Regions from separate parts of the Sphingomonas sp. GW821-FHT03E12 genome, predicted to be linked through region 1. Evidence: predicted binding sites of a transcription regulator. Region 1 holds the regulator's gene; each other region holds the start of a gene.
The links. The regulator LexA, encoded in region 1, represses DNA repair genes until DNA is damaged. The targets are predictions, from matches to a motif close to GTTCCNCNCTTGTTCT.
Positions count from the first base shown of each region.

Region 2: uvrA (excinuclease ABC subunit UvrA) is a predicted target of LexA. The motif match lies at 1,694-1,709, and genes of this name have one in related genera.
Region 3: recA (recombinase RecA) is a predicted target of LexA. The motif match lies at 5,883-5,898, and genes of this name have one in related genera.
Region 4: AC07TU_RS06540 (Y-family DNA polymerase) is a predicted target of LexA. The motif match lies at 3,480-3,495, and genes of this name have one in related genera.

Region 1 covers NZ_JBWKUF010000004.1:324,876-332,707, forward strand. Annotated here, with positions in the region: gene gltX (glutamate--tRNA ligase) at 1-69, opposite strand, end outside; gene AC07TU_RS14775 (ComEC/Rec2 family competence protein) at 77-2,242, shown strand; gene AC07TU_RS14780 (VOC family protein) at 2,250-2,663, opposite strand; gene AC07TU_RS14785 (ArsR/SmtB family transcription factor) at 2,674-2,973, opposite strand; gene AC07TU_RS14790 (PhzF family phenazine biosynthesis protein) at 3,034-3,921, shown strand; gene AC07TU_RS14795 (GFA family protein) at 3,967-4,374, opposite strand; gene lexA (transcriptional repressor LexA) at 4,527-5,204, opposite strand; gene AC07TU_RS14805 (molybdopterin molybdotransferase MoeA) at 5,275-6,459, opposite strand; gene AC07TU_RS14810 (PilZ domain-containing protein) at 6,501-7,448, opposite strand; gene moaC (cyclic pyranopterin monophosphate synthase MoaC) at 7,528-7,832, opposite strand, start outside.
Region 2 covers NZ_JBWKUF010000004.1:625,374-633,205, reverse strand. Annotated here, with positions in the region: gene uvrA (excinuclease ABC subunit UvrA) at 1-1,686, opposite strand, end outside; gene AC07TU_RS16260 (DNA methyltransferase) at 1,960-3,579, shown strand; gene AC07TU_RS16255 (serine hydrolase domain-containing protein) at 3,586-4,767, opposite strand; gene AC07TU_RS16250 (penicillin acylase family protein) at 4,776-7,181, opposite strand; gene AC07TU_RS16245 (potassium channel family protein) at 7,291-7,686, opposite strand; gene AC07TU_RS16240 (glutathionylspermidine synthase family protein) at 7,691-7,832, opposite strand, start outside.
Region 3 covers NZ_JBWKUF010000003.1:429,066-436,897, reverse strand. Annotated here, with positions in the region: gene AC07TU_RS11760 (M13 family metallopeptidase) at 1-81, shown strand, start outside; gene AC07TU_RS11755 (response regulator) at 150-2,537, shown strand; gene AC07TU_RS11750 (response regulator) at 2,579-2,929, shown strand; gene AC07TU_RS11745 (phosphoribosyltransferase) at 2,926-3,444, opposite strand; gene AC07TU_RS11740 (adenosine deaminase) at 3,444-4,460, opposite strand; gene AC07TU_RS11735 (class I SAM-dependent methyltransferase) at 4,501-5,196, opposite strand; gene AC07TU_RS11730 (DNA-3-methyladenine glycosylase I) at 5,288-5,845, opposite strand; gene recA (recombinase RecA) at 5,989-7,068, shown strand; gene AC07TU_RS11720 (FKBP-type peptidyl-prolyl cis-trans isomerase) at 7,347-7,826, shown strand.
Region 4 covers NZ_JBWKUF010000002.1:224,639-232,470, forward strand. Annotated here, with positions in the region: gene AC07TU_RS06520 (AAA family ATPase) at 1-218, shown strand, start outside; gene AC07TU_RS06525 (sigma-70 family RNA polymerase sigma factor) at 215-1,072, opposite strand; gene AC07TU_RS06530 (carboxymuconolactone decarboxylase family protein) at 1,069-1,542, opposite strand; gene AC07TU_RS06535 (hypothetical protein) at 1,688-2,074, opposite strand; gene AC07TU_RS06540 (Y-family DNA polymerase) at 2,172-3,476, opposite strand; gene AC07TU_RS06545 (class I SAM-dependent methyltransferase) at 3,655-4,602, opposite strand; gene AC07TU_RS06550 (hypothetical protein) at 4,675-4,857, opposite strand; gene AC07TU_RS06555 (Vgb family protein) at 5,008-5,646, opposite strand; gene AC07TU_RS06560 (GFA family protein) at 5,643-6,086, opposite strand; gene AC07TU_RS06565 (helix-turn-helix domain-containing protein) at 6,116-7,336, opposite strand; gene AC07TU_RS06570 (hypothetical protein) at 7,414-7,629, shown strand; gene AC07TU_RS06575 (DUF899 domain-containing protein) at 7,650-7,832, shown strand, end outside.

The DNA of each region.
Region 1 (7,832 bases):
GCGCGTGACGATTTGCGTACCCGCGGCGGGTTCAGATGTTGCGCCCAAGCGCGCTTGCTCCCAAGACATGTGATCGATGGCCAGTTCAGCCGCGAGCGCCCCTAGCACGGGGTTTCGCCTGCTTCAAATCGCGGGCGGATGGCGATTCCCGGGACTGTGGGGCGAACGACTCGAGCGCTGGCTGGAGGCCGAGCGCGGGCAGCTTGTGCTGTGGATCCCCGTGATGCTGGGCGCGGGGATCGTGGCCTGGTTCGCGCTGCCCGACGCCGGGCGGTGGATTGCCGTGATACTGGGCGGGCTGGGGATTGCTGCAGCCGGGCTTGCGCTGGGCGGCGGAGGGCGCGCGGCGCGCTGCGTGGCGGTGGCGGGGATGCTGGTGGCGATCGGTTGCGCGCTGGTGTGGTGGCGTGCCGAGCGGATGGCGGCACCCGTGCTGGCGCGGCCGGCGATCGTCGCATTTCAGGGCAAGGTCGAGCGCGTGGAACAGCTCCCGGCGCGGAAGATGGTTCGCGTGCGGATCGCGCCCGAGGCGGGGGCGGGCCTGCCTCCCGCCGTGCGCGTGAATCTCGATGCGAAGGACGTGCCCGCCGGGCTGAGCCGCGGCGCGGTGGTGCGGCTGCGCGCGCGGCTGATGCCGCCCGCACCCCCTGCGGTGCCCGGTGCCTATGACTTCGAACGGGTAGCGTGGTTCGACCGGCTGGGGGCGAGTGGGCGGGGATTTGCGCCGGTCGAAATCGTCGCGCCGGGCGAGGCGAAGAGCGGGTTGCGCGAGCGGCTGACGGCGCATGTCCAGCGCCAGGTCGAGGGGAGCGCGGGCGGGATCGCGGCGGCGCTGGTGACGGGGGACCGCGGGGCGATATCCGAAGCGGATGGCGAAGCGCTGCGGCGATCGGGGCTGGCGCATCTGCTGTCGGTGAGCGGCCTGCACGTTACCGCGGTGGTGGGCGCGACGATGCTGCTGGTGCTGCGGCTGCTTGCGCTCAGTCCGGCCCTAGCGCTGCGCTGGCCATTGCCGGTGATCGCAGCGGGCGCGGCGGGCGTCGCGGCGGTGGGCTATACGCTGCTCACCGGCGCCGAGGTGCCGACGGTGCGGTCGTGTATCGCGGCGCTGTTGGTGCTGGCGGCGATGATGCTGGGGCGCGAGGCGATTACGCTGCGGCTGGTGGCGTTCGGCGCGCTGGTCGTGCTGCTGCTCTGGCCCGAGGCGCTGATCGGGCCGAGCTTCCAGATGAGCTTTGCGGCGGTGACCGCGATCGTCGCGTTGCACGAGAGCCGGCGCGTGCGCGGCTGGTTCGAGCGGCGCGAGGAGGGCTGGGCACGCAGGGTTGCGCGGGGTGTCGGATCGCTGTTGCTGACAGGACTTGTGGTGGAGATCGCGCTGACGCCCATCGCGCTGTTCCACTTCCACAAATCCGGCGTCTATGGCGCGCTCGCGAACATCGTCGCGATCCCGCTCACCACCTTCGTCATCATGCCGCTGGAGGCGGCGGCGCTGTTCTTCGACCTTATCGGGCTTGGTGCGCCCTTCTGGTGGCTCACCGAGCGGGCATTATGGCTGCTGCTCGGCCTTGCGCATGCCGCGGCGAATGCACCGGGAGCGCTGGCAATGCTGCCGGGAATGCCGGGCGGTGCCTATGCGTTGATGGTGGCGGGCGGATTGTGGTTCGCGCTGTGGAAGACGCGGGTGCGGCTGGCAGGGCTGATGCCGGTGGCGGTGGGAGCGGTGTGGGCGCTCGCGACGCCGATGCCGGATCTGCTGGTGACGGGCGACGGGCGGCACCTGGCGCTGCGGATGCCGGGCGGGGAGATTGCCATCCTGCGCGACCGGGCGGGCGACTATGTGCGTGACATGATGGCGGAGAGTGGCGGGGTGGACGCTGAACTGCCCGCGCTGGCGGAACAGCTGGGTGCGCGGTGCAGCCCCGATCTGTGCCTGATCGATATCGAGCGTGAGGGGCGGCGCTGGCGGGTCGCGGCGACGCGGAGCGGCTATCTGGTGCCGTGGCGGGAGATGATTGCGGTGTGCCGCTCGGTGGATATCCTGGTCTCGGACCGCCGCCTGCCGCCAGGATGTATGCCGAAGTGGTTGAAGCTCGATCGGGCGATGCTGGCGAAGACCGGCGGGGTGGCGATCATGCTGGGCACGACGCCGGAGGTGCGGACCGTACGGCGGGCAGGGGCGCGGCATCCGTGGATCGAGGCGGAGCGGGTGGCGGCAACGCGTTCGGGCGGGACGCAGTGACCCGCGATCAAGGCGTGACTGACGATGCCTCCGGCCGATGGACGATGTGGATCTTGTTGCCGTCAGGATCACGCAAATAGGCGCCATAATAGCCCTGCCCGTAATGCTCGCGCGGCCCAGGAGCTCCCGCGTCGGTCCCGCCGTGACGCAGGGCCTGCGCATGGGCGAGATTTACCGCTTCGGGCGAGGGAGCGAGGAAGGCGACCATGCTGCCGTTGCCGTGCGAGCACGGCTCTCCGTCAAATGGCAGATAAGTGTAGAAGCGGGGCAGGCTGGCGCCCGGCTTATGCCAGCACAGCGATGGCGGCCCGCCATCGGGCGTCACTGGACGCCGGGCAAGCTCGAGTGGGATCAGCAGCGCATCGTAGAAGGAAGCCGCGCGATCGAGGTCGCTGACGCCGACGGTTATGTGGCTGAACATCACCACGCCTTCAAATCCCGTTGACGATCGAAGCGAGCGCCTTCAGCCGAGCGTCATTGCGACGGTAGAATGTCCATTGCTTGATCCGCTTCGGCGTCACCAGACCGCTGCCCTGCAGCACCCGCATATGTTCGCTGAGTGTCGATGCATTGATGCCGAGCTTCTCCGCGATGAGCTGACCGCATACGCCATCTTCGATCAGGTCACCGTCCCGCTGTGGCGGAAAATGCGCGGTCGGTTCCCTGAGCCAGGCCAGGATCTGAAGGCGGCGATCGTTGCCCAGGGCGCGGAACAGCTCTGCGTCGGTCATATTCGATAGTTTGCCAATCAACGAAATGCGTGTCAATCATGCAGCGGATTGGAGTCGTACATGCCCAGATTGCCCTTCTTCACTGCTGATGTTTTTACGGACCAGCGCTTCGGTGGGAATCCACTCGCCGTGGTGATGGGAGGCGAAGCGCTCGACAGCGCGACGATGCAGGCGGTGGCGGCCGAGTTCAATCTCAGCGAAACCACCTTCATCCTGCCACCGGCCGATCCCGTGAACACGGCGCGTGTCCGTATCTTCAACCGCACGGCGGAGATGGCCTTTGCAGGGCACCCGATGGTCGGCACCGCCTTCGTTCTCGCCGGTCAACAACCCGGCCTGACAGACGCGACGTTCGAGATTCCCGCCGGGCTTGTCCGCGTCAGGATCGAGCGGGATGCCCAGGGTACGCCCGTTGCCGCCACGATCGCGGCGCCGCAACCATTGAGCATCGGTGAGCCAATTGCGGTCGATGTCATCACGCAGGTCTTGCGGTTGGAGACCGGCGACGTCGTAACCGCAACGCATCCGCCGATCGTCGCATCGAACGGCAACCCCTATGTCATCGCGGAACTGACCAGCGACGCGCTCGCACGCTGTGCCCCCGATCTTGCGGCATTCAGGGCGGCGCTTGCTGCCCATCCGCATCTGGGCAACCGATTCTCGGTCCATGTCTATTGCAAGCAGGGGCGCGCCCTTCGCGCCCGGATGTTCGCGCCGTTGGCCGGGACGTGGGAAGATCCCGCCACCGGAAGCGCGAACGCGCCCCTTGCCTGCCTGCTGCTGTCGTTTGAGCCGGATAGCGATGAAGCCCGCTTCCTGATCCATCAGGGTGTCGAAATGGGCAGGCCAAGCCTGTTGGACGTCGAGGCACGCCGTTCACCGGAAGGCATTGTCGCGACCCTGCGTGGCGCGTGCGTCGCCGTCATGGAGGGGGAAATCCGCGTGTGATCGAGGGAGGTTCGGTCGAGCGCTCGCCTCCATCGCGACGTCGCGCTACTCCATCCCCGGGTAGCGTGCGAACTCCGGAAGATTATGCATATCCTTCATCCAGCCGATGCGCTCGGCGACCTGGATGTGCGCGCCGGCGGGGATCACGTCGGGATCGTCGAGCGTTGCGACCTGCGTATCGACGATGCCGGGAAGGTTCTCCGCATTGCGGTAGAACAGGCCCGTCCCGCAGGTGCCGCAGAAATAGCGGCGGCCATGTTCGGATGAGGCATATTCCTGTGGTTCGCCCCGGGTGACGCTGAGCGCGTCCTCCTGGAACATCGCCCAGCCGACCATCGGCGCGCCCGATGCGCGGCGGCAGTCGGTGCAGTGGCACAGCGCGTGATGCATCGGATCGCCGGTCAGTGTGTAACGAATCGCGCCGCAATGGCAGCCGCCTTCAAGGGTGGTCATTGCTCTCTCCTGTCACTGGGTGGACGCATGCAGGATAGGCACGGCAGGCGCGCGCTCAATTACCTGGAAGGTAAAGGCGCAGGGCTGCAGTACGGCCTGGCAGGTCCGAAATCATGATCAATGGAAAGGGCGGCCGCAGCCGCCCTTCGCATTCAGTAGCGCCGCAGCAAGCCCGCGAGGCGGCCCTGGACGCGCACCTGATCGGGGCGGTAGCGCTGCGGATCATAGGCGCGGTTGGCCGGATCGAGCCGGACCATGCTGCCTTCGTTGCGGAAATATTTGAGCGTCGCCTCGCTGTCCTCGATCAGCGCCACGACGATTTCGCCGTCGCGGGCCGTCTCCTGACGGCGGATCAGCGCATAGTCGCCGTCGAAGATCCCGGCCTCGACCATCGAATCCCCGGCGACCTCGAGCGCGTAATGTTCGCCCGAGCCGAGCAGGGCGGCGGGGACCGGGAGCATGGTCGAGCCTTCCAGCGCCTCGATCGGCACGCCCGCGGCGATGCGGCCGTGCAGCGGAATCTCGATCACATCGTTTGCGGGGGCCGGCTGCGGCGCGGGGCGAGCGAGCGTGACGACATTGTCCTTGGCGGGGGCGGCCTTTTTGGGCTCGGCACGCTCAGGCATCTTGAGCACTTCGAGCGCGCGCGCGCGATTAGGCAGGCGGCGCAGGAAGCCGCGTTCCTCGAGTGCGGAGATCAGCCGGTGGACGCCCGACTTCGACTTGAGATCGAGCGCGTCCTTCATCTCCTCGAACGAGGGCGAGACGCCGGTCTCGTTCAACCGGTCGGCGATGAAGCAGATCAGCTCATGCTGCTTCTTCGTAAGCATCGGACGTTCTCCATCTGGAACAGACATGGAACGTTTACGCCTTGTTCTTGTATGATGTCAAGGCGGAGCTTCACCAGAAAGGCAGGATTTCCACCGAGTCGCCGGTTTGCGCGGGTTGCGCGTGGGGCGAGCGCACGATCAGGCAGTCCGCGCGGGCGAGCGTGCGGAGCATCGAGCTGTCCTGGATTGCGGCGGCGACGACGCGTCCGTCGCGATGCGCGGCGCGCAGATAGTCGGCGCGCGGTCCGTTGGCGGGGAGCGGTTCGCCGAGTGTTGCGGTGCGCATCCGCGGCAGCGGATCGGCAGCGCCCGAGAGATGCGCGACGAGCGGGAGAAGAAAGAGCTGCGCCGTGACGAAGGCGGAGACCGGGTTGCCGGGCAGCCCCAGCACCATTGTGGCGCCAAGTTTCCCCGCCATCATCGGTTTGCCGGGGCGGAGCGCGATCTTCCAGAAATCGATGTCCGCGCCAGCCGCCAGGAGCGCGGGCCGGACAAGGTCATGGTCACCGACCGATGCGCCGCCGGTGGTGACGAGGATATCGGTGCCGACCCCGGCAAAGGTCGCCGCCAGGATATCGTGCCGGTCGGGCAGGATGCCGAGGTCGGTGATCTCGACCGGAAGCCCAGCCAGCATAGCGGCGAGCATCATGCCGTTGCTCTCGGGCAACTGACCGGGGGCGAGCGGTTCGCCGGGCGTGCGCAACTCGTCGCCCGTCGCGGCGATCGCGATGCGGATGCGGCGGCGAGCGGGCAGGGTGGCATGGCCGGCGACCGCGGCGAGTGCGATCCGGGCGGGGGTCAGACGCTCACCAGCGGAGATCAGCGTTTCACCCGCGCGGAAATCGAGCCCGGCCGCGCGGACATTGCGGCCTTTGCCGGCGGGTCCGTCGCCGTCGAGGTGCAGACGGCTGCCTTCGCGCCGCGCTTCCTCCTGCACCAGCACGGTATCGGTACCGTCAGGCAGGACGGCGCCGGTGAAGATGCGTACCGCCTGATGTGCGGCGACGATGCCCGCGGACGGGCGGCCGGCGGCGCTTTCGCCGGTCACGTCCCAAGGGCCGGGCAGATCGGCGAAGCGAATCGCATAGCCGTCCATTGCCGATACCGGCTGCTCTGGTTGCGTGCGCAAGGCGGTGACGGCCGCGGCGGCCCATCGGCCGCAGGCTTCGTTGAGCGGTATGTCTTCCACCGAAATCGCGGACGCAAGCGCGAGCAGGCGGTGCTGGGCTTCGGCGACGGGAAGAAGGTGGTCCATCGCCGCGGGGGTACCGCGCGGCGGCGGCTGGGTCGAGAGGATCAGCGCGCCGGGCGTGCCGCTTCGGTCAGCCGCGCCATCTCATGCGGGCGCAGCGCGATGCGGAATTCGGCGACGTGCCGCGCACCGTGGCATTCGATCACCCGGATCGGCCAGCCGCCTATTCCAGGCAGCGAAAGCCAGAGCGAGGAGAGCGGGGCGAATTCGGTCGCGCTTTCGAACTCGGTGAGCGTGCTGCTGAGCGTATTGAGCTGCGCATTCCACCAATTGGCGCCCGAGCGGACATGGGTGGCGATATCGAGCTTGAGGGCATCCTTGACCGCGCCCAGCGCCGAGGGGGCATATTCCTGCACCGGAGTGCCATTGGGGCCGGGGCGGCGCGTCGCGATCTTGCGCAGCCAGGGCATCAGGATCTGCCAGCCGAGCTCCTCGACAAAGGCGATGCCGGCCTGACCGCGTTCGGTCCAGCGCACCTCACCCTGGATCGGGCGCAGGCCGTCGAGCGTCAACTCGACCTGCTCGCCGGGCGTCAGCACCGCGCGCGTCTCGACACCGACGCCGGCGGTGGAGAGGTTGCGCGTCCAGGCAAAATCGACCTGGCCATTGTGCCGCACGCAGAGACGGTGGCGCAGCTCGATACGCGGCATCTGGCGCCGCTCGGCCGGAAGCGCCGCGAGGCAGCGGGCGAGCGCGCCCACGACGTCGAGCGGTTCATCGAACCGGAAGGCGACCGCGTCGGGATCGTCGCCGACGATCGATCCGTCGGCGGCGAGGCCGAAGGGCAGCTCGATCGTCGCGCGTGCGCCGTTGCTGACCGGGCCGGAGACGGTGAGCGATGCGCCGGCCGATGTGAGGCGGTGGACGAAACAGTTCCGCTCGCCCGCGCTGCCGAGCAGCAGTCTTGCAGGCGATGCATCCTCGACCGCACCGGGTGCAGCGTCTAGCTCGCCGGACAGCGAGAAGATCGCTGATCGTGCCGGAAGTGTCATTGGATCCCCACCCGTTTGTCGGGAGGACCGTGCGCGCTTGCCCCTCAAGAATGTCTGAGCGAGCAGGGTGGAGTGAAAATTAACCTTCTGGGTTCACCCAGTCTCCGGACTTGCCGCCTGTCTTGGAAACGAGACGGATATCCTCGATCCGCATCGCCTTATCGATCGCCTTGGCCATGTCGTAGACGGTGAGCAGCGCGACCGAGACCGCGGTGAGCGCCTCCATCTCGACGCCGGTCCGGCCGGTCAGCGCGACGGTTGCGGTCGCGGTGACCCCGGTCGCGTCAGGGACAAGATCGAGTGTGATCTTCGTCAGCGCCAGCGGGTGGCAGAGCGGAATGAGGTCGCTGGTCTTCTTCGCCGCCATGATTCCGGCGACGCGTG
Region 2 (7,832 bases), 300 kb from region 1:
GTTGTCGCGCTGGTGGAGGCCGATCGAGGGCTCGTCGAGGACGTAGAGCACGCCCGAGAGGCCCGAGCCGATCTGCGACGCGAGGCGGATGCGCTGGCTCTCGCCGCCCGAGAGCGTGCCGCTGGTGCGGTTGAGGTTGAGATAGTCGAGGCCGACATTGTTGAGGAAGCCGAGCCGCTCGTCGATCTCCTTGAGGATGGCCTTGGCGATTTCCTGCTGCTGGGGGGTGAGGTCCCGTGGCAGATTAGCGAAGAAGGGCAGCGCGTCGGTGACCGACAGGCGGGTGACGCTGGAGATGTCGCGGCCGGCGATCTTGACCGCCAGCGCCTCGGGCTTGAGGCGGGCGCCTTCACAGGTCTCGCAGGCGTGGCTGGCCTGGTATTTGGCGAGCTCCTCGCGCATCCACGCGCTCTCGGTCTGGAGCATGCGGCGGTTGAGGTTGCCGATGACGCCCTCGAACGGCTTCTTCACGTCGTAGGACTTCTTGCCGTCGACGAAGGTGAGCGTGACGGGCTTGCCGCCGGTGCCGTGGAGGATGATCAGCTGGACCTCGCCCGGAAGGTCCTTCCACGGCGTGTCGAGGCTGAAGCCGAACTCGCGCGCGAGGCTGCCGAGGACCTGCATGTAATAGGGCGACGGCGGGTTGGACTTGGCCCAGGGGACGACCGCGCCCTTCTTGATCGTGAGATCGTGGTTGGGGACGACGAGGTCCTCGTCGAACACCAGCCGCTCGCCGAGACCGTCGCACGCCGGGCAGGCGCCCTGCGGCGCGTTGAACGAGAAGAGGCGCGGCTCGATCTCGGCGATGGTGAAGCCGCTGACCGGGCAGGCGAACTTTTCGGAGAAGACGATGCGGTTGTCGGGGATGCCGGTGCCCTTCATCGCGCCGCCGGTGACGTTCGTTTCCGCGACGAACTTCTGCGGAGCTTCCTGGACGCGGTTGCCGGCGAGTTCGTCGACGGTGGTGTCGACCAGGTCGATATAGGCGAGGCCGTCGGCGAGCTTGAGCGCAGTCTCGAAGCTCTCGGCGAGGCGGGTGGCGATGTCGTCGCGGACGACGAGGCGGTCGACCACCACCTCGATGTCGTGCTTGTACTTCTTGTCGAGCGCCGGGGCGTCCTCGATCAGATAGGTCTCGCCGTCGATGCGGACGCGCTGGAAGCCCGCCTTCTGCCACTCGAGCAGTTCCTTGCGGTACTCGCCCTTGCGGCCGCGCACGACCGGGGCGAGCAGCAGCATGCGGGTGCCCTCGGGCAGCGCGAGGACGCGGTCGACCATCTGGCTGACCGTCTGCGCGGCGATCGGCAGGCCCGTCGCGGGCGAATACGGGATGCCGACGCGCGCCCACAGCAGGCGCATATAATCGTAGATCTCGGTGACGGTCGCGACCGTGGAGCGCGGGTTGCGGCTGGTGGTCTTCTGCTCGATCGAGATGGCGGGGCTGAGGCCTTCAATGTGCTCGACATTGGGCTTCTGCATCATCTCAAGGAACTGGCGCGCATAGGCGCTGAGCGATTCCACGTAGCGGCGCTGACCCTCGGCATAGATGGTGTCGAAGGCGAGCGAGGATTTGCCGCTGCCCGACAGGCCGGTGATGACCGTGAGCGTATCGCGCGGGATGTCGATATCCACGCCTTTGAGATTGTGCTCGCGCGCGCCGCGGACGGAAATGTGAGTCAGTGACATGCCGGGAGTTCTAGCTTTGTTCTGGAGGGGAAGCTAGAGGGGAGATAGGGTGGGTACGCCCGCGATGCGAGGGCTGCGAATAAGCACGGCAAGATTCTTCGTCTTACCCGTTTCGGATGCATATCGAGTTGCGCCGCGGCGTGAGAGCGCCCGAGCATGAGACCGTCATAGTGGAGGCGCCAAATGGCTCCATTCCGGTCCATGTTCCCGTACCGTTCCCGATTTGATCGGCTAAATGTCGACACCGCCAACAACGGCGGGAGGCAGCGTGACGTGAGTCATCTCTATTTCGGCGATAATCTGGACGTGCTGCGGCGCTACGTCGCGGACGAAAGCGTCGATCTGATCTACCTTGATCCGCCGTTCAATTCGAACGCCAACTACAATCTGCTGTTCCAGGCGCCGGATGGGCACGCGGCGACCAGCCAGATCGAGGCATTCGAAGACACGTGGCGCTATGGTCCGGAGGCTGCCCAGGCGCTTCATGAGGTCATGGAATCCGGGCGGACGGATGTCGCCAACCTGCTGCGCGCGATGCAGGCGCTCCTGGGCGAGAACGACATGATGGCGTATCTCGCGATGATGGCGGTTCGGCTGATCGAGCTGCATCGGGCCCTCAAGCCGACGGGCAGCCTCTATCTGCATTGCGACCCGACGGCGAGCCACTACCTCAAGCTGCTGCTGGACGGAGTGTTCGGGACGGGCCAGTACCGCAACGAAATCATCTGGCGGCGCACCACCAGTCACAATTCGGCGCGCCGCTATGGCAAGATCGCCGACACGATCCTGTTCTACACGAAATCAGACCAGTATGTCTGGAACGACATCCGTATCGGATACAGCGAGGCCCAGCTGGGCCGCTATCAGGAGGATCGCGACGGACGCCTGTTCCGTGCCGAGAATCTGACGGCGGACCGTCGCAATTCGGCGTCGGGCAAGTTCGAGTGGCGCGGCACGATGCCGCCCGCCACCCGCGGCTGGGCCTATTCGATCGAACAGCTCGAACAATGGTGGGCCGAGGGGCGTATCCTGACCCGGCGCGACGGAACGCCGCGCATGGACGGCCTGAAGGTTTATCTGGAAGGGCTTGAGGGACAGAAGCTTCAGTCAGTGTGGACCGACATCCCGCGCATCGGCAACACCGCCGCCGAGCGGCTGGGCTATCCGACGCAGAAGCCAATCGCGTTGCTGGAGCGGATCATTGCGGCATCGTCCAATCCGGGCGATGTGGTGCTCGATCCGTTCTGCGGTTGCGGCACGGCGGTCCATGCCGCGGAGAAGCTGGAGCGTCGCTGGATCGGCATCGATGTGACCTATCTGGCCATCGGACTGATCGAGCGGCGGCTGAAGGAGGCCTTTCCAGGCGTCAAACTGCAGGTATTCGGGGAACCGCAGGACCTGAACGATGCCGAGCATCTGGCCGCCACGTCGCCCTATCAGTTCCAATATTGGGTGACCCAGAAGATCGGCGGACAGCCCTATCGCGGCGGGCGCAAGGGGCCGGACCGCGGCGTGGACGGCTATATCTACTACACACGCAACGAACCGGCGTCCGGACGGTCAGCGACCGCGGCCTCGATCGTCTCGGTCAAGGCCGGCCGCCATATCGGCGTATCGATGGTGCGCGACCTGAAAGGTGTGCTGGCGCGCGAGAAATCGGACCTCGGCATCTTCGTCTGCGTCGCCCAGCCCAGCCGGGAGATGGCGCGGGAGGCAGCAGCGGCGGGCGTGTGGACCGACCCGGTGACTGGAGCCGACTATCCGCGTGTGCAACTGTTCACGCTGACGGACCTGTTCCAGGGACGGCAGCCGAGCGTACCACTGCTCGATCGGCAGGCAGGTTACAGGCGGGCAAGGGCCGAAGACAGCAGCAAGCAAGGAACGTTGCTGTAGACGCCCCTACCCCGCCGCCCGGCACAATGCGTCCGTCCCCAGCGCCACGCGCGATTCCGCGGTTTCGCGATTGCCGGGGTCGTTCCGCACCCCGCGCGTTTCGGTGTTGAAGGCGATCAGGGTCGCGATCCCCTTGTCGGGGCATAGGCTGAGATAGGCGCGGAAGCCGTTCTGGTCGCCATTATGGCCGATGACGCGGACACCCTCGACCCGGTCGATGAAGAAGCTGAGGCCGACCTGGGTGGTCGCGGCCATGCGGCCCTGCGAGAAGTCTTCACCGGCGGAGAGCTGGGGCTGCCACATCTCTTCAAGCGAGGCGCGCTTGAGGATCAGGTCGTAGTCTGCCGTTCGTGCCGGATCGCCGAGCAGGAAGGCCGCGTATTTCGCCATGTCGGGCATCGGGGCGTTGAGGCCGCCATTGGAGACGGTGACGCCGGTATCGGCATCGAACGGCGCAGCGCTGCGCTTGCCGTCGCGGATATAGTAGCTGTGCGAGCGGTGGCGCAGCAGATACGGCGGGGTGCGGTCGAAATAGCTGGCGTGCATGCCGAGCGGCTTGAGGATGTTCTTGTCGATATAGACTTCGTAATCCTCGCCCGAGAGGCGCTCGATCACCTGCCCCAGATAGACGATGCCGGGGTTGGAATAGCTGTAGCGGCTGCCGGGTTTGAACTGGACCTCGGTATAGGGGAGCATCGCTTCGAGCTGTTTCCAGCCGGGCGGTTCGAACGGCTGCCACTCCTTGTCGCGCCACGGCCAGGTGCCGTTGCGGAAGCCGGCGCTGTGGCTGAGCAGCTGGCGGATGGTGATCGCACCGGTGTCGCCGAACGGGTTGTGGACCTTGGCCAGCTCGGGGACGTACTTCACGATCGGGTCGTCGAGCCCGAGCAGGCCGCGGTCGCGCAGCTGCAGAATCGCGATACCGGTCATCGTCTTGGTGACCGAGGCCCAGTGGTAGATGGTGTTCGCATCGACCGGGACATGGGCGTCGGCATCCTGCTCGCCGAGATGATCGGCGGCGAGCGTGCGGCCATTGAGGATCAGATAGAAGCTGCTGCCCGCGATATTCGCGCGCTGGACCTCCGCCCGGTAGAGCTTGCGGAAGTCCGACAAGGCCTTGTCCAGCGGAGCGTCCTGCGCCGCGGCGGGCGCGGCGAGGACGAGGCAGGCGGCGATGTGGCGGAGCATGGTCCCCCTCAGGACGGTTTGAGCGTGGTGCGCGAGGCCGCCGCCTTATCCACCGCGGCGCGGCTGTAGAGCAAGGGAAGCGTGTCGCCCGCGATCCACGAGCCGTACTGGTCGCGATAATGCGGCGAGCGCGGGTCGATCGACTGACCGGGGATGATCAGGATCTGCGAATTGTCCCAAGCGCCGACGTCGATCACCTGCTGATAGCTCGATCCGCCGCCGACGTTCCAGCCGGGCCCCGAGCCGAGCCAGCGCGCCATGACGGTGAAGCCGTCGCCGCCCGACCCCTGCCCTTCGATCGCCGGGAACGCCCTGGCGATGGCCGGGATGGCGGAGAGCGGGTGGCGCAGCTTGACCTGATGCAGCGTGCCCCAGCGCCACGCGGCAGGATCGGCGCCGAGCAGTTGCTGTGCCGAGGCCCAGCCGGTGGCGAGCGCGGCATCGAGGATCGCGTCACGCGTCCCCTGAGGGTCGGCGCCGAGGCGCGCGTCGGGCTTCGCCAGCAGGCCGAGCAGGATCGAGGGCGAGATCTCGGTGACGAGATTCTTCGCGCGCTCGGGCACGATCGCGGCGAGCATGCGCTTGGAGAGGTCGCGCCAGACGATCTCGAACAGCGCGGCGGGGGCACTGTTTGCGTCGAGACGGGCGTTCCAGCCGCGGAGCAGGTCGACGGCGGGCTTCACCGCGGCCGAAGGGTTGGCGGGCAGCTGGGCGAGGAATTGCTGCGCTGGCTTGGACAGCGTGTCGTGCTGGAGCGCGACGCTGTCGGCGATGCTGTGCTTGGGCTGCGAGGCAAGCACCTCGGCGCAGCGATCGTAGCGATAGGGCTCGCGGAACGAGAAGGCCGGGATGCGGTCGCGCGGCCAGTCGGCGGGCAGGTTGTTCTGGTTCGCCGAGGCGAACCAGCCCTTTTTGGGGTTATACTCGCTGGGCAGCGCGCTGAAGTTCCGCAAGCCCGTCCAGTCATGGCTGCCGTCGCCCGGTACCGGCAGCAGGCCGTCGCCTGCCTTGCGCTGCGGCACGAAGCCGATCACCTGCCAGCCGGTATTTCCCTGCACATCGGCATAGTGGAAGTTGGTCGGCGACGGGTGCAGCGCGAACGCCTTGCGCAGGCTGGTCCAGTCCTTCGCAAGGTTGATCGCGATCATCGCGAAGCAATCGGCCGAGCCGGGCTGCATCGCGACGGTGGTGAGGACGCTGGCGCGGCGGCGGGCGGGATCGTGGGCGATCACCGGGCCCTGCACGGCATAGCGGTGGGTGACCGTCTCGGCCGGGCCGTCCTTGACCGGGATGGTCTCGGTGACGATCTCGAAGCGCTTCCAGCCGCCGTTATGGCGATATTGCTCGGGATCCTCGGGGTTGAGTTCGAGAATGAACAGGTCGCTCTGGTCGATATGGAAATTGGTGCGGCCGAAGGCGAAACGGTCGGTATGGCCCTGCATGATGCCGGGCTGGCCGGGCGAGCCGCCGCCGATCACGTCGAGGCCGGGCGCCGTCAGATGCGCGACATGGCGCGGGCTGAACCCGCCGATGCCGAGATGCGGATCGTTGGCGAGGATCGGGCGGCCGGTGGTGGTGCGCGAGGGCGCGACGGTCCAGGCGTTGCTGCCGGCATTGTTGCGCTCGGCCGAGACGGCATGGTCGAGCGAGGAGACGCGCGCGGCGGGTGCCGCGGGATCGGCGGCAGGCGGCGGTCCGCCAAAGGGCAGCCGGCCGATGCGCAGCACGCCGAGATCGGCATCGGTGACGGCGGCGGCATCGAGCCCCTTGGGGACAGACATGGTCCAGGCCGGGCGCAGCGGCGCGACGACGGCGTCGAGATCGAGCAAGCCGAGCGCGGCGAGCTGGGCGCGGCGGACGCTGTCGTCGGTATTGCCTTCCGACGCCTCGCGCTGGCGCACCAGATCCTCGAAATCCCATTTGAGCGGGGCGATGCCAAGGATGCCATATTCGAGCGGGAGCTGGCTCGGGTCCGTGGTCACCTCGTCGATGCGCGCGTTGATCCCGGCAACATAGGCGCGGGCGCAGGCGAGGACGTCGGCGGGGACATGCGCCAGTTCGGCATCGAGGTCGCCGCGATAGCGAAACAGGCGCGCGACGCCGTCATGCTTTGCGAATTTAGGGCCGAACGCCTCGGCGAGCCGGCCGAGATCGCGGCGATAGGACAGGTCGATCTGGAACAGCCGATCGCGCGCGACGACATAGCCCTGGCCGAAATAGGCGTCGGGGATGGTGGCGGCGCGGACGTGCGGGATGCCGAACCTGTCGTCGACGATGTCGATGGGCGCGGACGGCCCCGCGAGGCTCCGGGTGCCGCCGGTCAGCACCGGGGCGAGCCGAAGCGGTGCACCGGCGGCGGGAAGCGCTGCCAGCACGGCGGTCGAGCCCAACAGAAAGCAACGTCGGCTGAGCATCGGCAAGTTCCCCCAAGTGTCGGCATGAGGGCGAAAACTGGCGCTGCGCCGGAGGGGTGTCCATGGCTCAAGCGTTGGAGGCCAATAGACCAGAGTTATAGGTGACGCATCATTCGCGCGGCGCGTCGGGACGAGGCTGCGCGGCGGCCTGCGCCGCCAGCAGCGCCTCGATCCGGTCGAGCCGGGCGAGGATAAGTTCCTGCTCCTCATGGGTGAAGGCGTCGCGATTCTCGTTGAGGCGGTCGATCAGCCGGACGACGATCATCGGCGCGACGCCGAAGATCGAGAGGTGCATCAGCGCGAGCGCGAGGATGCGGCCGCCCCCGGTCTTGGGCGAGATGTCGCCATAGCCGGTCGAGGTCGCGGTGGTGCCCGCCCAATAGAGGCTGTCGAGGAACGGCGCGCTTTCGAGGTACATGAACAGCGTCGCCGCGGCGAGGATCAGCACCAGATACGCGGCCGCCAGCTCGCGCAGCGTGTCGGTCGCGGCCTTGAGGTTGCGCATTCCCCTACCCCCTGATGACATGCGGAACGAAGCGGGCGCGGTTGCCGGTGATCAGCCCGTCCTCGCGGATCCCCATCCCGGCCGCGGCGCCGTCCACCACCCAGCAGCCCAGCACCGGATAGCCCGCACCGAAATCGCGCATCGGA
Region 3 (7,832 bases), on a different contig from region 1:
GACCCCTGGTACGGTGCGTTCGGTGCGAAGGACGGTCAGAAGCTGTATCTGGCACCTGCGAAGCGCGTCCGCATCTGGTGAGCGCAACCTGCGGCTCCGGCTGGCGCTGAACGCTTGACCGGAGCGCAGGGGAGCGGAAAAGGGGAGTAATGGCCTCGCGTCCCGCTCTCCTTTCCAGCGACCCCCGTTCCGCCGCAGCGCCGCTGATCATCGCGATCGCTGCGGGTGCCGCGGCGGCGGGGATCGTGCTGCTCCTGACCGGTTCGATCATGGTGGCGGCGGGGTTCCTTGCCGCGGCACTGGCGATCGCCGGTGTCGCCTACCTCGTCGTCAGGCTCTGGCCGGCGGCAAGGGAGGAAGAACCGGCTATCGACTGGTCGGTCGCGCACATGCTCGCCTCGATGAGCAACGACGCGCTGGCGGTTACCGATCGCGCCGGGCGCCTGGTCTGCGCCAACGAGCGGTTCGGCGCCTTCTTCCCGACCTATCCCGCGCCGCCTGGCGTCGTGCCGGGCGAATGGGCCTCGGCCCAGCTCGGCACCGCAGGCCGCACCGCGTGGCGCGATGGGCAGGCATCGAGCGGGGCGTTCGATGCCGCCGGAACCAAGCTGACCGCGCATATCACCCGTGTCGGCGATTCGATGCTGGTGTGGCGCTTTGCCGGCACGGATGTCGTCGATCTGGCCAAGCAGGCACAGGCGCTGGTCGCAGGCAATTCGGGCGATCGCCTTGGCAGCGCCGGCATCATGATGGCGCTGCTCGGCGCCGATGGCCGCGTCCGGTCCGCCAACCGCGTGACGCGCCAGCGCGCGATGGGCGACGAGAATGCGATGATCGAGGGGCGCGACTTCACGCGCTTCCTGATCACCGACAATCTCGGCATCGTCCGGTTCGAGCGCGAGGGCCTGTCGGGCACGCCGCTGCGGGTGCTGGAGATCCCGTTCCTGGACGGCGACAATGCACCGATGCTGGTCGCGCTGCTTGATGACGAGCTCGCGATCCCACAGCCGGCGATCGGCGATACCGCCGGCGCACATGTCCGTTCGCTGATCTCGCTGCTGCCGTCGGGCATCGCGCTGGTCGGTGCAGACGGGCGCTTCGTGCACATGAACGATGCCTTTGTGCGCGCCGCGCATGTCAACCAGGCCAATCCGCCCATCTATCCGGGCGATCTGGTGGTGCGCGAGGACAAGGCAGCGCTGGCCGACGCGATCCGCCGTTTCGCTAGCGGCGCGGCGCATTCCGCAGACATGACGGTACGCTTTGCCGAGGCGCCGGACGAAGGCGTCGCCATCTCGATCGCCGCCGCGCGCGGGCTGGGCGAGGCGGCGGTGCTGCTGAGCCTGCGCGACGCGGGCGAGGAAGGGCGGCTCAAGCGCCAGGTGGCGCAGGCGACCAAGATGCAGGCGGTCGGGCAGCTCGCCGGCGGCGTCGCGCACGACTTCAACAACATCCTGACCGCGGTGATCGGCCATTGCGACCTGATGCTGATGCGCCATGCGCCCGGCGACAGCGACTATGACGACATCCAGCAGATCCTGATCAACTCCAACCGCGCCGCGGCGCTGACCCGCCAGCTGCTCGCCTTTTCGCGCCAGCAGACTTTGCGGCCGCAAATCCTGCAGCTGCCGGACGTCATCTCCGAGGTCTCGAACCTGCTCAAGCGCCTGCTTGGCGAGACGGTGGAGCTGGTCGTCAACCACGGCCGCAACCTGGGCCCGGTGCGCGCCGATCCGGGGCAGCTCGAACAGGTGGTGGTCAACCTTGCGGTCAACGCGCGCGATGCGATGCTGACCAAGAACCCCAATGGCGGCGGCACGCTGACCATCGAGACCTTCGGCGTCCCCGCGCACGAAGTGCGGGCGATGGACGAGGATGTGCTTCCGGTGGGCGACTATACCGCGCTCCGCATTTCCGACACCGGCACCGGCATTTCGGCCGAGGTGCTCGCGCATATCTGGGAGCCGTTCTTCACCACCAAGGAAGTGGGGAAGGGAACGGGGCTCGGCCTGTCGACCGTCTACGGCATCATCAAGCAGTCGGGCGGGTTCATCTTCGCCGAGAGCCCGAAGGGCAGGGGCGCGGTCTTCACCATCTACCTCCCCGTCGATTCCGCTGGCGATGCCGGGTCCAAGGCCCCGGCGGTGAAGCCGGTGCAAGGCGACCTGTGGGGCAGCGGCACGGTGCTGCTGGTCGAGGACGAGGCGATGGTGCGTGCGGTGGCCGAGCGCGCGCTGGCGCGGCAGGGCTATACGGTGCTGACCGCCGAGAATGGCGAGGCAGCGCTGGAGCTGCTCCAGACCAGCGCCAAGCCCGACCTGCTGATCTCCGACGTGGTGATGCCGACGATGGACGGCCCGACGATGGTCCGCCATGCCCGCAAACGCTATCCTGACCTCAAGATCATCTTCATGTCGGGCTATGCCGAGGAACAGTTGCGCAAGTCGATCGACCTCGACAATGTCGCCTTTCTGCCCAAACCCTTTTCAGTCCAGCAACTTGCGGAAGCCGCGCGCAGTGCGTTGACCGCGAAATAAGTGGTTGGTGAAAATTGCTTCTCTCGGCTAGTTCGATCGCAATGACCGCGCATACCCGCATCCTTGTCGTGGAAGACGAGCCGCTGATCGCCATGATGCTGGAGGATTATCTGGATATCCTTGGCCGGCAGGTCGCGGGCGTCGCCGACAGCGTCTCGACTGCCCTGCTACTGGTCGCAGCGGGCGGGATCGACGCGGCGATCGTCGACGTGAACCTGAATGGCGGCGAGAAATGCTGGCCGGTTGCCGATGCACTGGCGGCGGCGGGGGTTCCGTTCATCGTCGCGACCGGCGGCGGCGACGACATGATCATCGACGGGCACCGGCATCGGCCGATCCTGGCCAAGCCCTTTACGATGGACGCGATCGAGCAGGCCCTGGCAGGCCTCTAGGCGATCCGGCCGGGCATTTCGGCCGCATCCGCCGCGATCGATGCCGCAGGGGCCACCGCTTCCCACGGAAACACGAACCAGTCCTTGGTCACGCTACGGTCGATCGCGCGCGCGGCATATTCGACGCGCTGGCTGGACGTCGCATTGTCGAGCAATGTCGCAAACCGGATCGCGCCGATGATCGCTCCCGCCTCTGCGAGCTTGGCACGCAGCTTGGCGATGGTCGCGCCGCTATCGTTGATATCGTCGAGGAAGAGCAGTTTTTCGCCGGCACGGGTGCGCTCCGCCAGCCGTTCGAGCGGCGCATCGGCGAAATCATGGACCTGCGAGCTGTGATCGACCGAGAGCATCGGCATGCCCGTCGCGTGGCTCAGATAGACCGCAGGCGAAAGGCCGCCACGGCCGATGCCGATGATGAAATCGGGTCTCCAACTGCGATCGGCATGGATCGCTGCGGCAATCGCAAGCACGTCCGCCACGAGCTGCTCGTGCGAGATGGGCGTGAAGACGGGCATCAGTTGGCCGCCACGAACGCATCGAGCCGTGCGAGGTGCGCGGTCTTCGCGCGCTCATCGAGGAACGATCCGGTGAAACTGTTGCGCGCCAGCGTCGCCAGTTCCGTCTTGCCCAGCCCGCGCGCTGCCGCGACCGCGCGGTAGTTGTCCGCGACATAGCCTCCGAAATAGGCGGGATCGTCCGAGTTGATCGTTGCGCGGAGCCCTTCACCGAGCATGCGGTCGATCGGGTGGTTCGCCATATCGTCCACCACGCACAATTTGTGGTTGGAAAGCGGGCAGACGGTGAGCGTCATCCCTTCGTCGGCCAGCCGCTTCACCAGCACCGGATCCTCCAGGCTGCGATTGCCATGGTCGAGCCGGTCGATGGCGAGCAGGTCGAGCGCCTGCCAGACATAGTCGGGCGGGCCTTCCTCGCCGGCATGGGCAACGCGCTTGAGCCCGAGATCGCCTGCCGCGGCAAAGACGCGCGCGAACTTCTCGGGCGGGTGGCCGACCTCGGACGAATCGAGGCCCACGCCCTCGATCCGGTCGAGCCAGGGCTCGGCTGCCTTGAGGGTGGCGAAGGCCGCTTCCTCGTCGAGGTGGCGCAGGAAACAGAGGATCAGCTTCGAGCTCAGGCCATGCCGCCCCTCGGCGTCGTGCATCGCGGCGAGCAGCCCGTCGGCGGCGACCTGGAACGGGATGCCACGATCGGTATGCGTCTGCGGATCGAAGAAGATCTCGGTATGGACGACACCGTCCGCCGCCGCCCGCGCGAAATAGGCATCAGCCAGATCGTAGAAATCCTGTTCGGTCCGCAGCACGTCCGCCCCGGCATAATAGATGTCGAGGAAATCCTGCAGCCGGCTGAAGCTGTAGGCGGCGCGAACCGCCTCGACGCTGTCGAACGGGATCGCCACCTTGTTGCGCTTGGCCAACGCGAACATCAGCTCGGGCTCGAGGCTCCCCTCGATATGCAGGTGAAGTTCGGCCTTGGGCAGGCCGGCGATGAAAGCGGAGAGGGTGTCGTTCATGGCCGCGCAGGATCGCGCGAACGCAGCCGCAGGGCAAGCGTCAGGCGTACCCCACCCAGCCGCGCCAGGTGAAGGCGGCATAGAAGGGCGTCACGTCGTGGAAGCCCGCGGCGCGCAGCACCGCCTCGTCCTGCTCCGGCGCGAGCATGTTGACCGCTGCGCTCACCGCGTCGCGTGCGCCATAAGCCTGTTCGGGGATCGCGCCCGAGGCGATGGCGAAGGCGGCATAGCGATCGAGCCAGTGCTCCCGCGTCTCGTCCTGCGGATAGCTGCCATGCGCGGCGACGAACGGCGCGCCGGGTTTCAGCCGCTCGCGGATCGCCGCGGCGGTGCGAATGCGCTCCTCTTCGCCGAGGAAGTGCAGGGTGAGCAGGCACACCGCGCCGTCGAAGGGGCCGGGCGGGGCGTCGTCGATATAGCCCTCGATCAGCTCGGCGCGGTGCACGTCCGGGCCGAGCATGCGCGCGGCGAGGTCGAGCATCGCGCCCGCCGGATCGACCCCGGTGAAACGCCAGCCCGGATAGGCGGCGGCCAGCGCCTTGAGCTCCAGCCCGCCGCCCGCGCCGAGCACGAGGATGTGGGCATTCTCCGGTACGCGCTCGGCGAGCAGGATGCCGGTCATCCGGTGGAGATCGGCAAAGCCGGGCACGTAGCGCGGCGGGTTCTCGGCGTAGTTGGCGACGGCCTGGGGATCTGCGAAATGGGCGAGGAATTGCTGTTCGCCGTTATCGGCCATGGTGGAAACCCTTCGAAACACTGGCGGCACACGCATGCCGCGAATCATGAAACTTTAAATGTTGCGTGAAGGGCTTCGCGTCAACCCCGCTTCAGACCTGATCCCGACGAAAGCAGGTCGCGGCATGATCGTTGACCATCCCGACCGCCTGCATCCAGGCATAGACGATCACTGGTCCGACGAATTTGAACCCCTTGGCCTTGAGCGCCTTGGAGATGGATTCGGAGGTCCCGGTTTTCGCGGGAACGGTCTCGCCGTCGCCCTTCACAGGTTCGCCTCCCGCAAGGCCCCAGGCCCAGTCGCCGAAATCCTCCCCCCGTTCGGCAAAGGCGAGATAGGCGCGGGCATTGCCGATTGCGGCCTCGATCTTGGCGCGGGCACGGACGATCCCGGGATCACCCATCAGCCGCTCGACATCGTCTGGGCCGAACGCGGCGACTTGCACCGGATCCCATCCGGCGAAGGCGGCATGGAACTCGTCGCGCTTCTTGAGGATCGTCGACCAGGACAGGCCGGCCTGGAATCCCTCGAGCATCAGCGTTTCCCACAACAGCCGCGAATCGCGGACGGGAACGCCCCATTCGGCGTCGTGATAGGCGGTATCGAGCGGATTGCCCTGTGCCCAGCGGCAGCGGGTCGGTTCGGTCACGTGCGTTCCTCCGCGGAAATGAGAACAAAAAAAGATCGTTCCACTCTTGTTCTAGTGGAACAAATGCTATACGCAACCGTCAACAATGTGATGACAGGCCTGTTGAAGGCGGGGCGTAAAGCCTCTAGCGACGGAGACTTCGGATGGCAGCTTCCCTCAAGGTGATCGACGGAAACATGGCGATTTCTTCGGATAAACAGAAGGCGCTCGACGCCGCACTCGCGCAGATCGATCGCGCGTTCGGTAAGGGCTCGGCGATGAAGCTCGGCTCGAAGGAGACGATGCAGGTCGAGGCGATCTCGACCGGCTCGCTCGGGCTCGACATCGCGCTCGGCGTCGGCGGTCTGCCGCGCGGTCGCGTGATCGAGGTCTACGGCCCGGAAAGCTCGGGCAAGACGACGCTGGCGCTGCACGTCATCGCCGAGGCACAGAAGAATGGCGGCGTCGCCGCATTCGTCGATGCCGAGCACGCGCTCGATCCGGTCTATGCCAAGAAGCTGGGCGTCAACATCGATGAGCTGATCGTCTCGCAGCCGGATACCGGCGAGCAGGCGCTTGAGATCACCGACACGCTGGTGCGGTCGAACGCGATCGACGTGCTGGTGGTGGACTCGGTCGCCGCGCTGGTTCCGCGCGCGGAGATCGAGGGCGAGATGGGCGACAGCCATGTCGGCCTCCAGGCGCGCCTGATGTCGCAGTCGCTGCGCAAGCTGACCGGCTCGATCAGCCGTTCGCGCTGCATGGTGATCTTCATCAACCAGCTGCGCATGAAGATCGGCGTGATGTACGGCAATCCGGAGACCACGACCGGCGGCAACGCGCTCAAATTCTACGCCTCGGTCCGCCTCGACATCCGCCGTACCGGCCAGATCAAGGACCGCGACGACATCATCGGCAACGCGACCCGCGTGAAGGTGGTGAAGAACAAGGTCGCGCCGCCGTTCAAGCAAGTCGAATTCGACATCATGTATGGCGAAGGCATCTCGAAGATCGGCGAGATTCTCGACCTCGGCGTCAAGGCCGGGCTGGTCGAGAAGGCGGGTGCGTGGTTCAGCTATGACAGCATCCGCATCGGCCAGGGGCGCGAGAACGCCAAGACCTTCCTCAAGGAGAACCCTGAGGTCTGCAACCGGCTTGAGACCGCGATCCGCAGCCGCACTGCGCAGGTCGCCGAAGAGATGATGACTGGCCCCGACGCCGAGGACGACGGTCCGGAAGACTGACGGAGCCGACAAAGGTGACAGTTTGAATGCCGTTCCGCGTAATTTCGTCAACTTCGTAAGGCGCGGCGGGACGGTGACAGGATTAGGCCGCGCCGTATCGTGACGAGCGGCGGCGGTCACGGGACTGGTTCCCATCGGAAGGTCCGGCGCCCCACGCGCCGGGCCTTTCGGCTTGGGAATGGCCGGGCGATCGGATAGCTGTTCAGGCGAACGGCTCGCGAACACGCGTGAGCAACGGGAGGGTGGAGCTGGTGCGGAGTATCTCGAAATCGTTTCTGTTGGGCTGCGCGATCGCGGCGGGCGCCGGCACGGCTGCTGCGCAGGATGTTCCTCAACCCGATCGCTCGCAGGATGTCGCCTGGCAGAACCGCCAGATGCTTGCACTGGCCGAACGTCACGGAGCGAAGGGGTGGTATGTCACCCCCAGCGGGCTGCGGTGGCGTCGGATCGCGGGGGACGGCAGCGGCCAGCGGCCCGGACCGGCCGATCGCGTGACCGTACACTATACCGGCACCTTCAGCGACGGCGTCGAGTTCGACAGCTCGGTGAAGCGTGGCCAGCCCGCGACCTTCCCGCTCAATCGCGTGATCCGTGGATGGACGGAGGGCGTCCAGCTCATGGGCGTGGGCGACAAGGTCGAGTTCGCCATCCCGCAGGAGCTGGCGTACGGACCGAACGGGAGAGGCCCGATCCCGGGCCGCGCAACGCTGTTGTTCACCGTCGAGCTGATCGGCATCGAGGCAGCGGGCGGTTCCTGACGGAAC
Region 4 (7,832 bases), on a different contig from region 1:
CGGTCGCGTTCCGCTACAATCGGACCGTGTTCATCGCGCCACACTGGCCGGCCATCTACGCGCAGGATGCCGAGCGGAAACAGGACGAAGCCGAGGCCGCGGCGACGCAGGCCATGATGGCGCGGGTCTATGCGGAGCTTGGCTATGACCTCGTGCCGCTGCCGCTGGCCAGTGTGGCGGAACGCGTGCGGTTCGTGACGGAGCGGCTGCGTTTCTAGTGCAGATGCCGCAGCTTGTCCGGGTTGCGCGTGACATAGATCGCGACGACGCGGCCATCCTCGATCTCCAGCGCGGTGGTCTGGATCTCGCCGTCCGATTCCATCGTCACGAAGCCGGGCAGGCCGTTGACGAAGCCGGTCCGCACGAGCTTCGAGCCATATTTGCCGAACAGCACCGCGAGCGACTTGTGCAGCTTCATCACATGCTTGAAGCCGAGCACCAGCTGGATCGCCGCCGCACGCTTGCCGCCGCCGTCCGAATGCATGCTGACATCCGCCGCGAGCATCGCGCCGAGCGCGGTCATGTCGCCGGTGCGTGAGGCGTTGAAGAAGGCTTCGGCGATTTCGAGCCCGCGCGTCTGCTCGACCGCAAAGCGCGGGCGCGCCTCGCGGACATGCGAACGGGCACGCGCGGCGAGCTGACGGCAGGCGGCAGCGTCGCGGTCGAGCGTCTTCGCGATTTCCTCGAACGCGACTCCGAACACGTCATGGAGGAGGAAGGCCGCACGTTCGAGCGGCGAAAGGCGCTCGAGCGCGAGCATGAGGGGGAGGGTAACATCCTCTTCCGGCTCTTCCTCGATCACCGGATCGGGCAGCCAGGGGCCGATATAGGTCTCGCGCTGGTGCCGTGCGGACTTGAGCTGGTCGAGACACAGGCGGGTGACGGTACGGCGCAGGAACGCCTCCGGCTCGCGCACCGCCGCCCGGTCGGTGCCCATCCAGCGCACGAACGCCTCCTGCACCGCATCCTCGGCATCGGCGACCGAGCCGAGCATGCGGTAGGCGACGCGGATGAGCTTCGGGCGCAGCGGATCGAAGGATTCCGCTGCGCCCGCATGATCGCTCGGCGTCACGCGGCGCTCTGCGACTGAGTCGCCTTGAGGGCAGCGGGCTCGATCCACAGGTCGAAACCGACCGCAAGGCGGTTCCATCCGTTGATGATGTTGATCATCAGGGTCAGCTTCACCTGCTCCTCCTGCGTGAATTCGGCGGCCAGCGCTTCATAGGCTTCGCGCTGGGTGTGACCTTCCGACAGCCGCGTCAAGGCGTCGACCCAGCCGAGCGCGGCACGCTCGCGCGGGGTATAGCCGGGCGCTTCGCGCCACGCGGAGAGGAGGTAGATGCGCTTTTCGGTCTCGCCCTGCGCGCGTGCTTCTTCGGTGTGCATGTTGATGCAGTTGGCGCACTGGTTGATCTGCGAGGCACGGATCTTGACCAGCTCGATCAGCGACGGCTCGAGGCTGGCGGCGATCGCGGTGGACGCGGCGAGCCAGGGACGCATCACGGCAGGGGCGGCGGTGTAGGGATTGAGCTTCGGGGTCATGGTCATGCTCCTCATCGGGGTTGCATGGACATGACGAGCGGTGCGCGGCGGATGTGACATGACCCGCGAGAAAAAATGCGCGGGGGCGTAAAAAAGGCCGGCGGTTTGTGCCGCCGGCCCCTGGAACTGGAGAATGGCTGAAGGATTAGCCCTTGCAGCTGAGCGAGCCCTTGCCGGGAAGCTCGACCGTGGCCGACTTCTCGTTGCCGGTGAGCTTGTAGCCACCGTCGGCGGTGAAGGGCTGGCCGGCTTCGGGCGCCTTGAGGTCGGTCCACGGCGCGGTCTTGTCGGTGCGAACCTTGACCAGCTTGTCGCCCTGGAAGAACTCCGCGAACACCAGTGCGTTGCCAGGCTGGCAGCGCATCGAGACCGACGCCTTGATCGACGGCGGCAGCTCGACGGCCGGCGCGTTCTTGAGCGCGGTCTCCATGGGGTCGGGCGCGCGGTCGGAGACGACTTCGGGTTCGGGTTTGCAGGCGGCGAGCGGCAGAAGCGCGATCGCGATGGCAGCGGGGAGGAGGCGCATCTTCATAGCGGCCGCTCCTTTTGCTTATGCAGCATTTAACGTCAAGAGTTACGTTATCTCGCGGGTAAACCGGTTTCGCAGTGCAACAGAGAAGTTTCCGGATTCACTCGTGAAATTCATCCATGTCCGGGATACGCCCGAACGCAATTTTCGTTCCCACCCGGTCGGTCCGGCTGCCGTCCATCGGCCCGACCGACACCGCGTGACGCCCGAACTTCTCGTTGATTCTGTCCATCGCCTTGCTGAGCGAGAGCGTACGGGTCTCGCGTGCGAGCGGATCATTCGGGTCGAGCGCCGCGAACAGCGACTCCTGCTCGCCCTCCAGCGGTGCTATTTCGGCCAGGGTCACGCCGATCATGCGGATCGCGAACCCATGCGCGCGGGCGCGGCCCGCTTCGGCCAGCCGCGGGAAGATCGAATCGAGTGCCTGGAGCACGGTGAAGCTGTCCTGCGTCGAAGGCAGCTTGATCGAGGTGCGCCAGGTCGACTTGTCGTCCTCGAACCGGGCGTGGAGCACGAGCAGCCGGCTGACATAGCCCTTGCGCCGCAGCCGGCTGGCGGACTTGAGCGCGAGGCGGCGGGCCGTGAGGCGGGTCGGCTCTAGGCCGCGCTTGCGGGGACTGAGGACGTGGCTGTGGCCGATGGTGCGGTTCTGAGTCGGCTTTTGGGGCAGGTCGAAACCGTGGAGCAGATACCAGAGCCGGTCGCCATTGACCCCACCCCAGGCCGAACCCGCATCGCGCGGCCGCCGCTCGCACAGCTGACCGATGTCGAGGATGCCCTGCTGGGCAAGGCGCTTCTCCATCTTCGCGCCGATCCCGGCGATGTCGCGGAGCTTGAGCGCGAACAGGTGGTGGGGCAGCATGTCCTGTGTCAGCACGGTAAGCCCGTCGGGCTTCTGCATGTCGCTGGCCAGCTTGGCGAGCAGACGGTTGGGTGCGATCCCGACCGATGAGGTGAGGCATTCGCCGACATGGTCGCGGATCCCGGCCTTGATCCGTTTCGCCAGCGCGATCGCGGTTTCGGGATCATTCTCGTTGTCGAGCAGGCGGCACGCGACCTCGTCGATCGAACCGATCGAGGTGACCGGGATATGCTTCCAGATCTCGTCGACGATCAGATTGTGGAATTCGACATATTTCTCGTGCTGGCCGGGCGTGACGATCAGGTCGCGGCACAGCCGCTTCGCCTCCCACACCGGCGTGCCGGTACCGATGCCGAATTTCTTGGCCTGAACCGACGCGGCGATCGCGACGGTGGTGTCGCTGTTGACCGGCGCGACGATGATCGGTTTGCCGCGCAGGTCCGGGTTCAGCTGCTGCTCGACCGCCGCGAAGAAGCTGTTGAGATCGAGATACAGCCAGCGCAGCGGCCGCGGGGGCAGGTCGAGAAGCGGCGCGGATGCCATGCCGGAACAATAATAGAACGGCGCAGCAGAGTCACGCGCCGCCCTCTGGCCGTCACCCCGGCCTTGTGCCGGGGTCCACAGAGCGGCGATGGCTGTGCAAGGGGCTCAAGTCCTGCGACTTCCTCCCGGTGGATCCCGGCACAAGGCCGGGATGACGGTTGGGTGGGAGTGCTAGGGGCTAGAGGTGCGGCTCCGCCACGAGCATGATGTGCGCGGCGCTGTCGATCAGCACCTCGTCCGCGGCGCAGAGCTGTTCGAGCCGGGCGAGCCGCTCCGCGGTCTCCGCGCCGTTCGCGCCTGCCGGGTTCCACGCCGGATTATATGCGAAGCGGCTGTGGAACAGGTCGAGGCCGGTCAGCTCGCGTACCGGGCAATGCGGACTGAACAGCGCGGCCAGTTCGCGGGCGCGGAACAGGTGTGAATCAAAGGCGAGATGGGTGCCGTCGGTCAGATCGACCTCCATCCGGTCGGCGTCATTGTCCTGCACATAATGCGCCGCCTGCTCGATCCCCGCGACATAGATGGTCGGCAGGCTGCCCACGCTGCGCGCGGTGACGATCAGCGTGCCGCCATTGACCCGCGCCAGCGCCTGCGCGGCGGAGGCTCGGAGCGGGGCGGCGAGGTGGTTGAAGACGCCATAGAGGCACAGCACCAGATCGGCGCCGTGATCGTCTTCCGACGCGAGGGCGCTGTGCAGGTCGGTGACTTCGAAGCTCAGGCCGATCGCGGCGCTTTCGACTGGGGCCGCCGTCTGCCGCGCCAGCGCGATCATGCCCGGCGACGGGTCGATGCCGCGGCATTCGATCGCGGTGAAGCCCAGTTGCGCGGCGCGGCGGGCGGTGCGCATCGTCCAGGTGCCGGGCCCGCAGCCGATGTCGAGGATGCGGATCGCGCGGCGTCCGCTGGCGTGGAGTGCGATCAGGCTGGCCTCGATCCGGTTCCACAGGGTCCGGTCGGCAAAGGCGTAGCGGCTGGAGAATTCGAGCGGCTGATCGCTCGAGCCGTCGGCATAGTGGAGATAAGCGGTGCCGGTGGCGTCATAGGCATCGGCGGCGTGGCGCGCGCTGACGGGGCGCGGATCGGCGGACCCCATGCCGGCGAGCGGCGGGGCGAAACGGTACGACATGGATGTGACTCCGATGGAGTGGAGATCAGGAGCGGGGCGTGACGTCGCCATCGACGGCGCGCCAGAAGCTGGTCAGCGAAAGCGGCCCGGAAAAGCGTCGTCGCGGGCCAGCCGCGATCGGCGGCGCAGCAGCCGCTCGACCAGCGCGGCGTGGGTCCGCGCCTGACGCCGCTGCCGCTGGCTGAGCCGGAGCAGCAGCACGAGATTGAGGATGCCCAGTGCGAGCAGCCCGAACTGGAGAAGTGCGACATTCATGGTCGTCACTCATGGGTTGGAGTCCTGCGGCGCGAAACCGGCCGCGTGGCGCGAGCGCACCATGCGCCGCCCGCTTCAGATAGCGGGCGGCGTCATTAGGTTTCGACGGCGATTGACGTGCTTTGGCATTAGCAAAGCAGGAAAATCGGTTCAGGCGACGGCATGGCCCGGCCGGCGCACCGCGCGGACCTTGCCGCTTCCGCCGCCACCGCAGAAAAAGCGGCCGGCGCCGTCGGATTCGAGGCCGGAGATGCCCGTGCCTGCCGGCATGTCGAGCTGTTCGAGTATCTTGCCGCTTCCCGGATCGATGCGGCGCAGCCCGCTTTCGTCATCCTGCCAGGTGGCGTGCCACAGCTCGCCATCGACCCAGGTGACCCCGGTCACGAAGCGGTCGGACTGGATCGTGCGCAGGACCGCGCCGGTTTCGGGATCGATTCGGTGGATGCGGGCGGCGCGATACTCGCCGACCCATAGCGACCCTTCCGCCCAGGTGAGCCCTGAATCGCCGCCATTGCCCGGCGCGGGGATCGTGGCAAGGACCTCTCCCGTCGCGGGATCGACCTTGCGGATCACCGCCTCGGCGATTTGGAAGAGATGCTTTCCGTCGAATGCGGTCCCGGCATCCGCAGGGACGTCGAGCGCGCCGGTGATCTCCCCGCTTTCGGGATCGAGCGCGTTGATCCGGCCATCGGCGGCGAACCACACCTGCGCGCCGTCGAAGCTGACTCCGCCAACGTCGCCGGGAAAGGGGCCGTACTCACGGAGGATTTCGGCTGTAGCGGGTTTCATGCGTTTTCTCCTGTCGAGGCCGGTGTGAGTTCCGGCGGGAGTCTGGCGAACCGGATGAGCGCGGGGTCGAGCGTGTCCCAAACATGGCCGCTGCTGGCCCAGTACACCACTTCCGGTCGGTAGCGTGACGGATCGTCGAGGCTGGCCGCGCTGGTGATGAAGATCTGGGGCATGTCGGGTAGGGCGATGAAGACCGGGGCGCCACAGGTCGGGCAGAAGCCGCGCTGCTTGCGGGTGCCGTCGATACCGGTGGTTTCCCAGCGCGCCGCCGTCCCGGTGAGCGTCACTTCCGCACCGGCGAAGGTGAGGTGCGCGCCATGGCCGGTGCCGCTCTCACGCTGGCAGGTGCGGCATTGGCAGAGGTTCATCGCCGCGGGTTCGCCTACGATCGAATAGCGGATCGCGCCACACGCGCAGCCGCCGGTATAGGGTTTGGTCATGTCGTCGCTCCGTGTTTGCGGAGCCACGGTTATCCGCCGCCCGGAAGCGCCGGGAGTAACAAGCTTGTCGGGAAACCCGGCACCTGCCGCGCCATCCAGCGGCAGGCGCGGCCGCGCCCGAAACTGTCGGCCTTGTTCGCCGACGCCAGCGTTTCGAGCGCGCGCTGGACGGTGCGCGGGCTGACGTCGAGCGCGAGCGCGAGCGCCGAACTCGACCATGCCTCGCCATCGGCGAGCAACGCGAGGATGTCGGCATGCGCCTCCTCCTGAGGCGGCATCAGGATGGCGACGGGGCGGTTGCCGCGGGGCTGCAGGACAAAGCCGTCCTCAGTGGCGCTGATGCCGGCGAGAGGATCGAGCTCCGCGCGCAGGCGCCCGATCTCGACCCGCAATCGGGCGCGATGCGACTCGTCCACCTCGCGCGCGCGGAACGCACGCTGAAGCAGGGCGAGGCGGGCGACGTCGCGCGGCCACGCCTCGGCAAGCGTACGGGCGAGAGCGAAGAGGATCGGGCGGTTGCTGAGCGGTATGGTCGTCGCGCCGGTACGAACGACGTTGCGGCAGGCATCGACGACCAGCGTGTTCGAAGCCAGCAGGTCTTCGACTCCGGTGAGATCGATCTGTGTTTCCCCGTGCGGCGTGCGCAGCCGGGCGGCCGGCGCGGCGAGGTTGTTGGTGGCGCGCTCGACCTCGGCTGTCAGTCCGGGAATGCCGGCCTGTTCCGCCGCCGCCGCCGCGCGGTCGAGTGCTGCGCGTGCTGGGGTGGCCTCGATGCGGCGTATGGCGATGCCGGCGGCAACGAGCCAGGCGGCGGCGCGCGAGGCGGGCGGCAGTGCGGCGGGATCGATCGCTTCGAGCGTGCGCGCGGCCGCGTCGAGCTGTCCGATCAGCAGCAGCCGCCTTGCCTTGAGATAGGCGGCATGGGCGGCGTTGGTGCGGTCGCCATGGGCTTCGAGTGTCGCCCGCGCGTCGTCCAGCCGCTGCGCCGGCTCGCCCAGGTCGCGGGAGACCAGCGCGATCTCGGCCTCGGCGACGATGCAGCGGGCGCGGGCGACCGGCTCGCGCGTGCCGAAGGCGCGAGCGGCGCGGCGGAGCAGGTCGCGCGCAATCGCCAGGTCCCCAAGCTGCGCCATCGCGATGCCGCGCAGCGCCAGCGCGGGCGGATCCTCGCGCAGCGCGACGCGGTCGAGCGCGGCGAGCGGATGGCCCGTGGCGAGCGCGCGGGCGGCGGCGTTGATCAGCGAGTCCATAATCGCGTCACACTTGTAACTCTCACCCCGGCGCCGCGCGGACCTAGGTTCAGGATCGAACCGACGGAGACGCGAACATGGCAAGGCCGATGGCACCAGACAAGCAAGCGCAGTTGCTGCGCCTGGCCGCCGCGCCGGTGTTCGCGGCGATGGCGCTGATCTCCGCAACCGATGCCCCGCCGCTGTCGCTGTGCGCGGCGGGCGCCACGGTGCTGCCGGTCGACGGCATGACCGCGATGTACCTGCTGATGAGCCTGTTTCACCTGCCGCCCTGGCTGAACCGGCGCGGCTGACCTCAAGAAGGAGCAAGACGATGCAACATGAGATCGTATCGCGCGAGGAATGGATGAGCGCGCGCAAGGCACTGTTCGAGAAGGAACGCGCGATGACCCACGCGCTCGACGAACTGCGTGTCGAGCGGCGCGGGCTGCCCTGGGTCAAGGTCGAGAAGGATTATGTGTTCGACGGGCCGGACGGGCTGCGCTCGCTGAGCGAT